DNA from 2 places in the Novosphingobium sp. NBM11 genome. Region 1 is predicted to be linked to the other one. Evidence: predicted binding sites of a transcription regulator. Region 1 holds the regulator's gene; the other holds the start of a gene.
What was found. The regulator LexA, encoded in region 1, represses DNA repair genes until DNA is damaged. The targets are predictions, from matches to a motif close to GTTCCNCNCTTGTTCT.
Positions count from the first base shown of each region.

Region 1 (5,806 bases):
GCGCTGGCCCTGGCGATCCCGCGCGAGGGTTCGCTGGACTACGTTCGGCTTGCCGCGCTTTCTCTGCCGCTCATGGTGGCGGCAGGTTGCGTGACGGTGTGGAGCAAGTCCGCGCTCGTCGGAAAGTCGGGGGTGGGCCATCCGACCTTCGGCTGGGTGGAGGGGCGCATTCTTGACCGGCAGGAGGAAAGTGCGCGGGGGCGGGTGCGCCTCCTCGTCGACGCGCGGATCGAAGGCGTACCCGGTGCGATGCGGGTGCGCGTGAACCTGCCGCTGGAAGAGGACAGGCCCGGTCTTGCCGAAGGCGCCACGGTGCGGCTGCGGGCGCGCCTGATGCCGCCCGCTCCGCCGATGCTGCCGGGCGGATACGACTTCGCCCGGGCCGCGTGGTTCCAGGGCCTTGCCGCGACCGGCAGCGTGGTCGGGCCGGTCGATGTGCTGGCCCCGCCTGACGGGGGAGGGCTGCTGCGCCGCTGGCAGCAACACCTGGCCGATCACATTCGCGCCCGTCTCGCCGGATCGCCCGGTTCGATCGCGGCCGCACTGGCAAGCGGCGATCGGGGCAGCATCGCGCCGACCGACGAGGACGCGATGCGCGATGCCGGGCTGACGCATCTGCTTTCGATCAGCGGCCTGCATGTCAGTGCGGTGATCGCGGCGGTCTATGTCCTGACCGTGCGCCTGTTCGCCTTGTTTCCCTTCGTGGCGCTGCGCGTGCGCCTGCCGATCGTCGCGGCGGCGGCGGGGGCGCTGGCGGGCATTGCCTATACCCTGCTGACGGGATCGGAAGTGCCGACGGTGCGATCGTGCATCGGCGCCTTGCTGGTGCTGGCGGCGCTGGCGCTGGGGCGCGATCCGCTGTCGCTGCGGATGCTGGCGGTGGCGGCGTTCTTCGTCATGGTGTTCTGGCCCGAGGCCGTGTTCGGGCCGAGCTTCCAGATGAGCTTCGCCTCGGTGATCGCGATCATCGCGTTCCACGGTTCCGCGCCGGCCAAGCGCTTCCTGGCCGCGCGCGAGGAAGGGGTACTGCTTCGCCTGGGGCGGCATCTCGTGATGCTGCTCGCGACGGGACTCGTGATCGAACTGGCGCTGATGCCGATCGGGCTGTTCCATTTCCACCGCGCCGGCATCTACGGCGCGGCGGCCAACGTCGTGGCCATTCCGCTCACCACGTTCGTGACCATGCCGCTGATCGCGCTGGCGCTGGTGCTGGACGTGGTGGGGGCAGGCGGGCCGGCGTGGTGGCTGACGGGCAAGTCGCTCGAACTCCTGCTGTGGCTGGCGCACGTGACGGCGGGGCAGCCCGGCGCGGTGACGTTGATGCCGTCGATGCCGCCCGGGGTGTTCGCGCTGTTCGTTACCGGCGGGCTGTGGCTGGCGCTGTGGACCGGACCGGTGCGCCTGTGGGGGCTTGTTCCGGCAGCGGTGGCCGCGCTGGTCTTTGCCACCATGCGCCCGCCCGACATCCTGGTATCGGGCGATGGCCGTCACGTGGGCGTGACCGGAGAAGGGCCGGAACTGCTGGTGCTGCGCCAGACGCGCGGGGACTATACCCGCGAAAACCTGCTGGAAATGGCCGGGATGGAGGGGAACGTCCGCCCGCTCGACACCTGGCCCGCTGCGGTCTGCAACGCCGACTTCTGCCGGATCGCGCTGAAGCGGGGCGGGCGTTCGTTCGCGGTGCTGATGGCGCGCGGGCAGAATCTGGTGGAGATCGGGGAGTTGAAACGGGCCTGCGCAGCGGCCGACATTGTCATCGCAGATCGCCGCTTACCACGCACCTGCCTGCCCAGGATGCTGAAAGCGGACCGGGCCTTGCTGGCACGGACCGGCGGGCTCGCCATCGATCTTGCCGCTGGCACCGTGCGCACCGTGGCCGAGACGCAGGGGCACCACGGCTGGTATCGCTGGCGGGCGACGCGCCGGCCGGAAGCCGCCCCGTCGCCCGCTTCAACGGATCAGTGATAGCGGCGCAGCAGCCCCGCCAGCTTTCCCTGCACCTGCACTTCATCGGGACGGTAGTATTGCGGATCGTAGGCTGCGTTGGCCGGATCGAGCCGGATCATGCCCTTTTCGCGGCGCAGGTACTTGAGCGTCGCTTCCTCGCCCCGGATCAGCGCCACCACGATTTCGCCATCGCGGGCGATGTCCGTGCGGCGGACCAGCGCGAAATCGCCATCGAAAATCCCGGCATCGACCATCGAATCCCCGGACACTTCCAGCGCGTAATGCTCACCCGCGCCCAGCAGGGCTGCGGGCACCGGCAGTACGCTGGAGCCTTCCAGCGCCTCGATCGGGGCACCGGCGGCGATGCGGCCGTGCAGCGGCACTTCGATGACGTCGTTGGCCGGCGCCGGTGCGGTCTTCGGCGGGCTGCGCAGCGGCACGACCACATCGTTGGCGGGAGCCGTGCGCGACGCGGCCTTGGTGGTTGCGCTGTCCGGCTGGCGCAGCACTTCCAGAGCGCGGGCGCGGTTGGGTAGCCGACGGATGAAGCCGCGTTCCTCCAGCGCTGAAATCAGCCGGTGGACGCCCGATTTCGATTTGAGATCGAGAGCTTCCTTCATTTCCTCGAACGAGGGGGAAATGCCGGACTCCTCAAGCCGGAGCTGGATGAAAGTCAGCAGTTCGTGCTGCTTGCGCGTCAGCATTGCGCGTCACTCCATAGTGAACGAATGCGGAACGAATAAGCAACTAAAACGCACCCGTCAAGCAATTCCGCCATTTTCCAGCAAATAGACCGGAACATCCGTTCCCGCTGGCGTCAATGGCGCGCGGGCTTCGCGCCGGACCAGCGCGTTGCTGCGCGCGAGCGACGACAGCGCACCGGAATCCTGCAGGGGATCGAGCGTCACGCTGGCACCGTCCCAGCGGGCGCGCAGGAATTCGGTACGTCCGCCGCCCGCCGGCATATCCTGCGCGAGGCGAGCCGGAATCAGGCGCGGCAGCGTTTCCGCCGCACCCAGCGCGGCCCGGAGGAGCGGCAGCAGGAACAGGTAGCCGGTCACGAAGGCGGCGGCGGGATTGCCGGGCAGGCCCAGGATCACCTGTCTGCCGCGTTGCGCCACCATCAGTGGCTTGCCCGGCTTGATCGCGACCCGCCAGAAATCGAGCGTCGCGCCGGTGGCCTCGATTGCCGGGCGGACCAGATCGTGATCGCCCACCGAAGCGCCGCCGCTGGTAACCACCACATCGGCATCGCGCACGCGGTCCAGCGCGGCGGCCAGGTCGTCGAGCCGGTCGGGGATCGGCCCGATGCGATCGGTCACGACCTGGCAGGCAGCCGCCAGCGCCGCCAGCATCGGGCCGTTGCTGGCGGGAATCTGGTGCGGCGCGAGCGGGGTGCCGGGGGCGACCAGTTCATCGCCGCAATCGATGACGGCCAGTTTCACCGGCCGGCGCACGGCAAGGTAATGGTGCCCGGCGGCAACGGCGAGCGCGATCTGCGCCGCGCCCATGTGTTGCCCTGCCGGCAGCAAGGGGGCATCGAGGCTGAAATCCATGCCACGCGGACGGATGTGCTTGTCACGGGGCACGGGCGGTTCGCCCGTCAGGTGCAGGCTGTCGTCCTCGCGCGTGGCGTCTTCCTGGATCAGCACCATGTCCGCGCCGTCGGGAACCACGGCGCCGGTGCTGATCCGCACCGCCTGTCCGGGCGCGACCGTGCCATCGAACGGATGGCCAGCGGCGCTTTCGCCCGCCACGGTCCACGGGCCGGGCAGGTCGGCCGCGCGCAGGGCGTATCCGTCCATGGCGGAGAGCGCGGCCTCGGGCTGGTTGCGCCGAGCGGTGAGCGGCTGGGCAAGATGGAAGCCCAGGCATTCGGCGGCGGGGCGACGTTCCACCGGCAGCGCGGGGGCCAGCGCGAGCAGGCGCCGCTGCGCCTCCTCCAGCGGTAACGGTGGGGTTTTCATGCCTGGTCTTGCCGCTCTTCGTCCGCGCGCCACGTGCCCGACTTGCCGCCGCGCTTTTCGATCAGGCGGACCTGTTCGATCACCATGCCTTTGTCCAGCGCCTTGGCCATGTCGTAGATGGTCAGCAGCGCGATCGAGACGGCGGTCAGCGCTTCCATTTCCACGCCAGTCCGGCCGGTGAGCGAGGCAGTGGCAGTCACCTCCACGCCATCGGGCACGAAGGCGAACTCCACTGCGACCGCATCGAGCGCAAGCGGATGGCACAGGGGGATGAGCTCGCCCGTCTTCTTCGCCGCCATGATCCCGCCGATCCGCGCTGCCGCCAGAACGTCGCCCTTTGGCGCATCGCCCTCGCGGATGGCGGCAAGCGTGGCCGGCGTCATGCGGATGCGGCCCTGCGCGATGGCGACGCGCGCCGTTTCCGCCTTGCCGCCGACATCGACCATGCGCGCATGGCCTTGTGAATCGAGATGCGTAAGCCCGCTCATGCGGAGCAATCTTGCGAAGTTGACAAAGTTGACACGGTCCATGGCGAAGGAACACGGGGTGGGCACGGGCCGGTAAAGACCGCGCCGCGACAAAAGGAAAAGCAGGCTGTCATGCCGTGGTCATGCCAGAGGATCGCGGCTTAGGACAGGGGGTTAGGGGCCGATCAGTGCCGCGTGGTCCGTTCGTCATTGCGAGCGGAAGCGAAGCAATCCAGAGCCGCGCGTGCTGCCCGGGATTGCCGCGGGGCTGCGCCCCTCGCAATGACGACAGGGTGGCCGTCCAACCCTACCAGTCGCGCCAGCCGTCGATTTCCTCCAGCAGCCGCTTCTGCCCGGCAAGCCGGGCCATCTCGGCGAGAGCGGCGCGGATGTCCGTCGCGCTCCGCCGTGCCGATCATGCCGCCGATGCGGTGATCGCATGGTTGAACCACGCCACGCAGCGCTTGAAGATCGCGCGGGCGGCGGGCTTGCGCGGCTTCGGCGCCAGTGCGGAGAGTTCGGCGCAGGCCAGCAGCAGCGCCCGGCGCGCGCCGGCCACGAACGCGGGCGGCAGCCCCGTATCGGCCGCGCTCCAGCCTGCCAGCGGCGTTTCGGCACGCAAGCGGTCCCACGTCAGCCCGGCCATCCGGGCGGCGAAGCGGGTGCGGGCGGCGGCTGCTTCCGCCTTTTCGGCGATCTGTTCGCGCGCGACTTCATCGCGCAAGGCATCGCGATCATGCGCCCAGCGCCATTCGCCCTCGGCAGCCTCGCTCGCGCTGGCGAGCGAGGTGCCATAGCGCGCGCCGATGCCATAGCAGGCGATGGCTTCGGCATGGGCTCGGTCTTGAGCCGACAACGGCGTTTCGCCCAGCAGCATCGGTTCGCGCAGGATGCCGCAGGCGGCGGTCTCGGCGAGCGATGGGCGCGCGGTCCAGATCCCGTCCAGGACAAGAATCACGATTATCGGGGGGCTGGCACCGATCACGCGCAATGCGGCCCATCGCCCGGTTTCGGCCGGCGAAAAGCGCGTGAACGGAGCGGTGCGGAAGGAAAGGACCGTGCCGGCGGCGGGCAGAACGCGGCGCGATCCCCGCAAGACTGCCTTCATGCCACCTTTCACCTTGCCGCCCGTGCCGTTGGGACGGGATCGCCCCTACTGCCGTGCCGGGACGCGAGGTATGGTGAAAATGGACCGATGCGGAGCGGCGGATCAGCCCTGGAGCAGGGCCTTTACCGCCGCCGTGACATCCGCCTGGCGCATCAGGCTTTCGCCGACCAGGAAGGTGCGTGCGCCGCACTTTTCGAGCCGCTGGAGATCGGCATGGGTATTGATGCCGCTTTCGCTGACCAGCAGCGTGCCTTCCGGCGCCAGTGGCGCGAGCCGTTCGGTGATGGCGATATCGGTGACGAAGCGCTTGAGATCGC
Region 1 is NZ_VUOG01000001.1:3,937,777-3,943,582, forward strand. Features, by position in the region: gene F1640_RS19050 (ComEC/Rec2 family competence protein) at 1-1,965, shown strand, start outside; gene lexA (transcriptional repressor LexA) at 1,959-2,651, opposite strand; gene F1640_RS19060 (molybdopterin molybdotransferase MoeA) at 2,709-3,914, opposite strand; gene moaC (cyclic pyranopterin monophosphate synthase MoaC) at 3,911-4,402, opposite strand; gene F1640_RS19070 (hypothetical protein) at 4,797-5,489, opposite strand; gene trpC (indole-3-glycerol phosphate synthase TrpC) at 5,592-5,806, opposite strand, start outside.

Region 2 (5,806 bases), 3.7 Mb from region 1:
CCCGTGAACCAGCGCGATCTGGTGGCGGAGATGGTGCAGCACATCGGCGGTAAGGTGGGCCGCGCGCTGGCCCGCGAAAGCATCCAGGCGGCGGTCGTGGCGCCGGACGGGCGCATCCTTGCCGGAAATACCGCGTTCGCCAGCCGCGCCAGCGGGGAAGAGAACGGCGCGGTTGCCGGGACCGAATTCGTGGCCTGGTTCCGCTCGGACGAGCAGGAGCGGATCTACTACGCGCGCGAGGGGGCCAAGGGCATCCCGGTGCGTTTCATCCACCTGCCGGTAGCCGATCCGGACGGGGGCATCGATGCCGATCCCTCGCACACCGCCTCGCTGTTCATCCTGCTCGACAACCAGGGCGGGGTGGGCGACGCGCGCACCGGCCTGCCGCAGATCGAGGCTTTGCTCGCAAGGCTGCCGCTGGGCCTGGCCATGACGGACCGCGACGGGCGCTTCCTGTTCGCCAACCGGGCTTTCCTGCGCGCCGCCGGCCATGACGACACGATGCCGCCTCCCTATCCCTCGGACCTCGTCATCCGCGAGGACAAGGGCGCGCTCGCCGATGCCGTGCGCCGTTACGCGCAAGGGGCGCCGACGGCGGGCGATGTGGCGGTGCGGCTGCGGTCCTCGCCCGAGGAGCCGGTTTCGCTGAGCCTTGCCGGCGTGCGTGGGCTGGGCGATGGCGCGGTGCTGCTCAGCCTCAAGGATTCGAGCGAGGAAACCCGCCTCAAGCGCGAGATCGCGCAAGCCACCAAGATGCAAGCCGTGGGCCAGCTTGCCGGCGGCGTGGCGCACGATTTCAACAACGTGCTGACCGCGATCATCGGGTATTGCGATCTCATGCTGATGCGCCACACGCCGGGCGACAGCGATTACGACGATATCCAGCAGATCAAGGCCAATTCCAACCGCGCGGCATCGCTGACGCGCCAGTTGCTCGCCTTCTCGCGCCAGCAGACGCTGCGCCCCGAAGTGCTGCAACTGCCCGACGTGGTGGCCGAGGTGTCCACCCTGCTCAAGCGGCTGCTGGGCGGCAAGATCCAGCTGGAAGTGACGCATGACCGCGACCTTGGCTTCGTGCGGGCCGATCCGGTGCAACTGGAACAGGTGCTGCTTAACCTGGCGGTCAACGCGCGCGATGCCATGGCCGACAACAAGAGCGGCGGGGTGCTGCGGCTGATGACCCGGCGCATCACCGCCGCCGACGTGCGCGGGATGAAAAGCGATATCCTGCCGATCGGCGATTACACCGCGCTGATCGTCGAGGACAACGGCCACGGTATCAAGCCGGCGCTGCTCGGCAAGATCTTCGAACCTTTCTTCACCACCAAGGAAAAGGGCAAGGGCACCGGGCTCGGGCTTTCGACGGTCTATGGCATCGTCAAGCAATCGGGCGGGTTCATCTTCGCTGAAAGCGAGGTAGGCCGGGGTACGCGGTTTTCGATCTACCTGCCGGTCCATGCCCCCGATCCGGCAACCAGCCTGGAAGGCCCGAAGCCGAAGGCTGATGTCCGGCGCGAATGGAGCGGCGGTGGGCGCGTGCTGCTGGTCGAGGACGAGGACACCGTCCGCGCCGTGGCCGAGCGCGCGCTGGTGCGGCAAGGCTACGAGGTGACCACCGCCGCCGACGGCGAGGAAGGGCTGGAAGCGATCGGCCGGAACGGGCCGTTCGACCTGGTGGTGAGCGACGTGGTGATGCCTTCGATGGACGGCCCCGCCATGGCGCGGGAGATTCGCCGGCTGAAGCCCGATCTGCCGGTGCTGTTCATGTCGGGCTATGCCGAAGAGCAGCTGCGGCGCGATATCGACATCCCCAATATGCACTTTATCGCCAAGCCGTTCTCGGTCGCGCAGATCGTCGCGGCCGTGGAAAAAGTGCTGCGAGGCGCATAAAATCTATAATCTACAATGGTATGGATGATTTTCCGGCGATGCCGGGAAAAATTTTCGTTCCCATCTTGTTCTTATGGAACAAAGTGGGTACATAGTCCCTGTTGACGGTTCAGGTCAGCCATCTCTAGCAAGGGGACGAGAAGCCATGGCGGCGCAGCTCAAGCTCATTCAGGAAGGCAAAGACAAGGAAATGGATCGTCAGAAGGCGCTCGACGCGGCGCTCGCCCAGATCGACCGGGCATTCGGCAAGGGCTCGGTGATGAAGCTCGGCTCGAAGGAGACCATGCAGGTGGAAGCGATTTCCACCGGGTCGCTCGGGCTGGATATCGCGCTCGGGGTTGGCGGCCTGCCGCGCGGCCGCGTGATCGAAGTGTACGGGCCGGAAAGCTCGGGCAAGACCACGCTGGCGCTGCACGTCATCGCCGAAGCGCAGAAGAACGGCGGTACCGCCGCGTTCGTCGACGCCGAGCACGCGCTTGATCCGGTCTATGCCAAGAAGCTGGGCGTCAACATCGACGAGCTGATCGTCTCGCAGCCCGATACCGGCGAACAGGCGCTGGAAATCACCGACACGTTGGTCCGTTCCAACGCGATCGATGTGCTGGTGGTCGACTCGGTCGCCGCGCTGGTGCCCCGGGCGGAAATCGAGGGCGAGATGGGCGACAGCCACGTCGGCCTGCAGGCGCGCCTGATGTCGCAGAGCCTGCGCAAGCTGACCGGTTCGATCAGCCGTTCGCGCTGCATGGTGATCTTCATCAACCAGCTGCGCATGAAGATCGGCGTGATGTACGGCAATCCCGAAACCACCACCGGCGGCAACGCGCTCAAGTTCTATGCCTCGGTCCGGCTCGACATCCGCCGCACCGGGCAGATCAAGGACCGTGACGAGATCGTCGGCAACTCCACCCGCGTCAAGGTCGTCAAGAACAAGGTCGCGCCTCCGTTCAAGCAAGTCGAATTCGACATCATGTACGGCGAGGGCATCTCCAAGATCGGTGAGATTCTCGATCTCGGGGTCAAGGCCGGGCTCGTCGAAAAGTCGGGTGCGTGGTTCAGCTACGATTCGATCCGCATCGGCCAGGGGCGCGAGAACGCGAAGAATTACCTGCGCGAGAACAAGGAAGTTTGCGACCGTCTGGAAGCCGCCATTCGCGGCCGCACCGAACAGGTTGCCGAAGGACTGATGGCGGGGCCGGACGCGGACGACGACATCTGATCCTTCAGGCTGACGGGCGCGGGCATCTTCCTCTCGCTCGCGTCCGTCCAGCCAGACCAAAGAACCGGCACGCTCCCCGGCAGGAGCGGTGCCGGTTTCTTGGCGTCGGGAGGGGTCGGGAAGAAGGCGAACGGACATGACGGACATCGGCGAATGGCAGGGCGGCGTGGGTCGGAGCTGGGCGGACGAGCAGGCCCGAACGGACCGCAGCTTTTCCCGGATGACGCCGCATCTGCTGGCGGCGATCGATGAAGAGCCGGGGCGGTACGTCGTCGATATTGGCTGTGGCGCCGGCGAACTCTCGCTTGCGCTCGCGCGGGGCCGCCCCAATGCGATGGTGACCGGTGTCGACGTTTCGGCGGACCTGGTGGCGGCTGCGTCGGCACGGGCTGCCGGATTGGACAACGTGCGTTTCGCCGTTGCCGATGCCTCGACCTGGCAGCCGGAGCAGGCCCCGGACCTGTATGTCTCGCGCCATGGCGTGATGTTCTTTCCCGAACCGCCGGCCGCTTTCGCGCACCTTTCCGCCATAGCCGCGCCGGGCGCGCGAATCGTCTTCTCCTGCTTCCGCACCCCGCGCGAGAATCGCTGGGCGAGCGGGATCGCTTCGCTGCTGCCGGAATCCGGCGCATCCGCGTCAGCCCCACCCCCAACTTCAGGCGATCCCTTCGCGCCGGGGCCGTTCGCGTTCGCCGATCCCGATCATGTGCGCACCTGCCTGCGCGGATGGCGGGACGTGACGTTCACCCCGGTCGATTTCGACTATATCGCAGGAGCCGGACCCGATGCCGTGGCCGAAGCGCTGGCGTTCTTCGGCCGGATCGGTCCCGCGGCGCGGGCGATTCGCGTGATGTCCGAAGCGGAGCGGCCAGCCTTCCTGGAACGGTTGGCAAATCTGCTCGAAAGCCACCGTTCAGGCGATGTCGTCTCGTTCCCCGCGGCGGTCTGGCTGGTGCGCGCGACGGCCGAATAGCATGTGCGATCACATTGATCGGCGAAACGTGCTTGTTCCGGGCCGAACGCTCGCTTAATCGGCGGCTCATGACGTCGACGAACGAAATCCGCCGGTCCTTCCTCGAATACTTCGGCTCGCAAGGGCACGAGGTGGTGCACAGCGCGCCGCTGGTGCCTTACAACGACCCGACCTTGATGTTCACGAATGCGGGCATGGTCCCGTTCAAGAACGTGTTCACGGGGCTGGAAACGCGCGCCGTGCCGCGCGCCACGTCCTCGCAGAAGTGCGTGCGCGCCGGCGGCAAGCACAACGACCTCGACAACGTGGGCTATACCGCGCGCCACCACACGTTCTTCGAGATGCTCGGCAACTTCTCGTTCGGGGACTATTTCAAGGAACAGGCGATCACCCACGCCTGGACGCTGCTGACGCGCGAATGGGGCCTGCCCAAGGACAAGCTGCTCGCCACGGTCTATCACACCGACGACGAGGCGTTCGAGCTGTGGAAGAAGATCGCCGGCCTGCCTGAGGACCGCATCATCCGCATCGCCACCAAGGACAACTTCTGGGCGATGGGCGATGATGGCCCGTGCGGGCCATGCTCGGAAATTTTCTTCGACCACGGCGACCACATATGGGGCGGCCCTCCGGGATCGGCCGAGGAAGACGGCGACCGCTTCATCGAGATCTGGAATCTCGTGTTCATGCAGTTCGAGCAGGCGGCGGGCGAAATCGTCGGCAACCTGCCCAAACCGTCGATCGATACCGGCATGGGGCTGGAGCGCGTAGCGGCGGTGCTGCAGGGCGAGCACGACAACTACGATACCGACACGTTTCGAGCGCTGATCGCCGCGTCCGAAGGGCTGACCGGGGTGAAGGCGGAAGGCGACCAGCGCGCCAGCCATCGCGTGATCGCGGACCACCTGCGCTCGACCAGCTTCCTGCTGGCGGACGGCGTGCTGCCGTCGAACGAAGGGCGCGGCTATGTGCTGCGCCGGATCATGCGCCGCGCCATGCGCCATGCACACCTGCTGGGCGCGAAGGAGCCGCTGATGCACCGGCTCGTCGGCGCGCTGGTGACGGAGATGGGCCAGGCCTATCCCGAACTCGGTCGTGCGCAACCGCTGATCGAGGAAACCCTGTTGCGCGAGGAAGTGCAGTTCCGCCGCACGCTTTCGAACGGTCTCAAGCTGCTGGACGAGGCGACGACGGAGCTGGGCGAGGGCGACAAGCTGCCGGGCGAGACGGCGTTCCGCCTCTACGATACCTTCGGCTTCCCCTATGACCTGACCGAGGACGCCCTGCGTTCCCGCGGGATCGCCGTCGACAAGGACGGCTTCGACACGGCAATGGCGCAGCAGAAAGCGGCGGCGCGCGCGGCGTGGAAGGGGTCCGGCCAGACCGCCGACAGCGAAGTGTGGTTCGACATCGCCGAGCGCGAGGGAGCGACCGAATTCACCGGCTACACCGCGACAAGCGGCGAGGGGCAGGTGGTCGCGCTGGTGAAGGACGGCAAGGAAGTCCCGTCGGCGAGCGCGGGCGACGAGGTGGTCGTCCTGACCAACCAGACCCCGTTCTATGGCGAATCGGGCGGCCAGACCGGCGACAGCGGCACGATCACGGGGAGCGATGGCCTGCAGATCGCCATCAGCGATACGGCAAAGCCGCTGGGCCGGCTGCACGCGCACCACGGCAAGGTCGAAGCCGGCACGATCAAGGTGGGCGACGCTGTGGCGCTGGCGGTG
Region 2 is NZ_VUOG01000001.1:192,452-198,257, reverse strand. Features, by position in the region: gene F1640_RS00985 (response regulator) at 1-1,890, shown strand, start outside; gene recA (recombinase RecA) at 2,036-3,106, shown strand; gene F1640_RS00975 (trans-aconitate 2-methyltransferase) at 3,243-4,079, shown strand; gene alaS (alanine--tRNA ligase) at 4,148-5,806, shown strand, end outside.
Region 2: the regulator LexA is predicted to act here: its motif matches at 1,947-1,962, upstream of recA (recombinase RecA).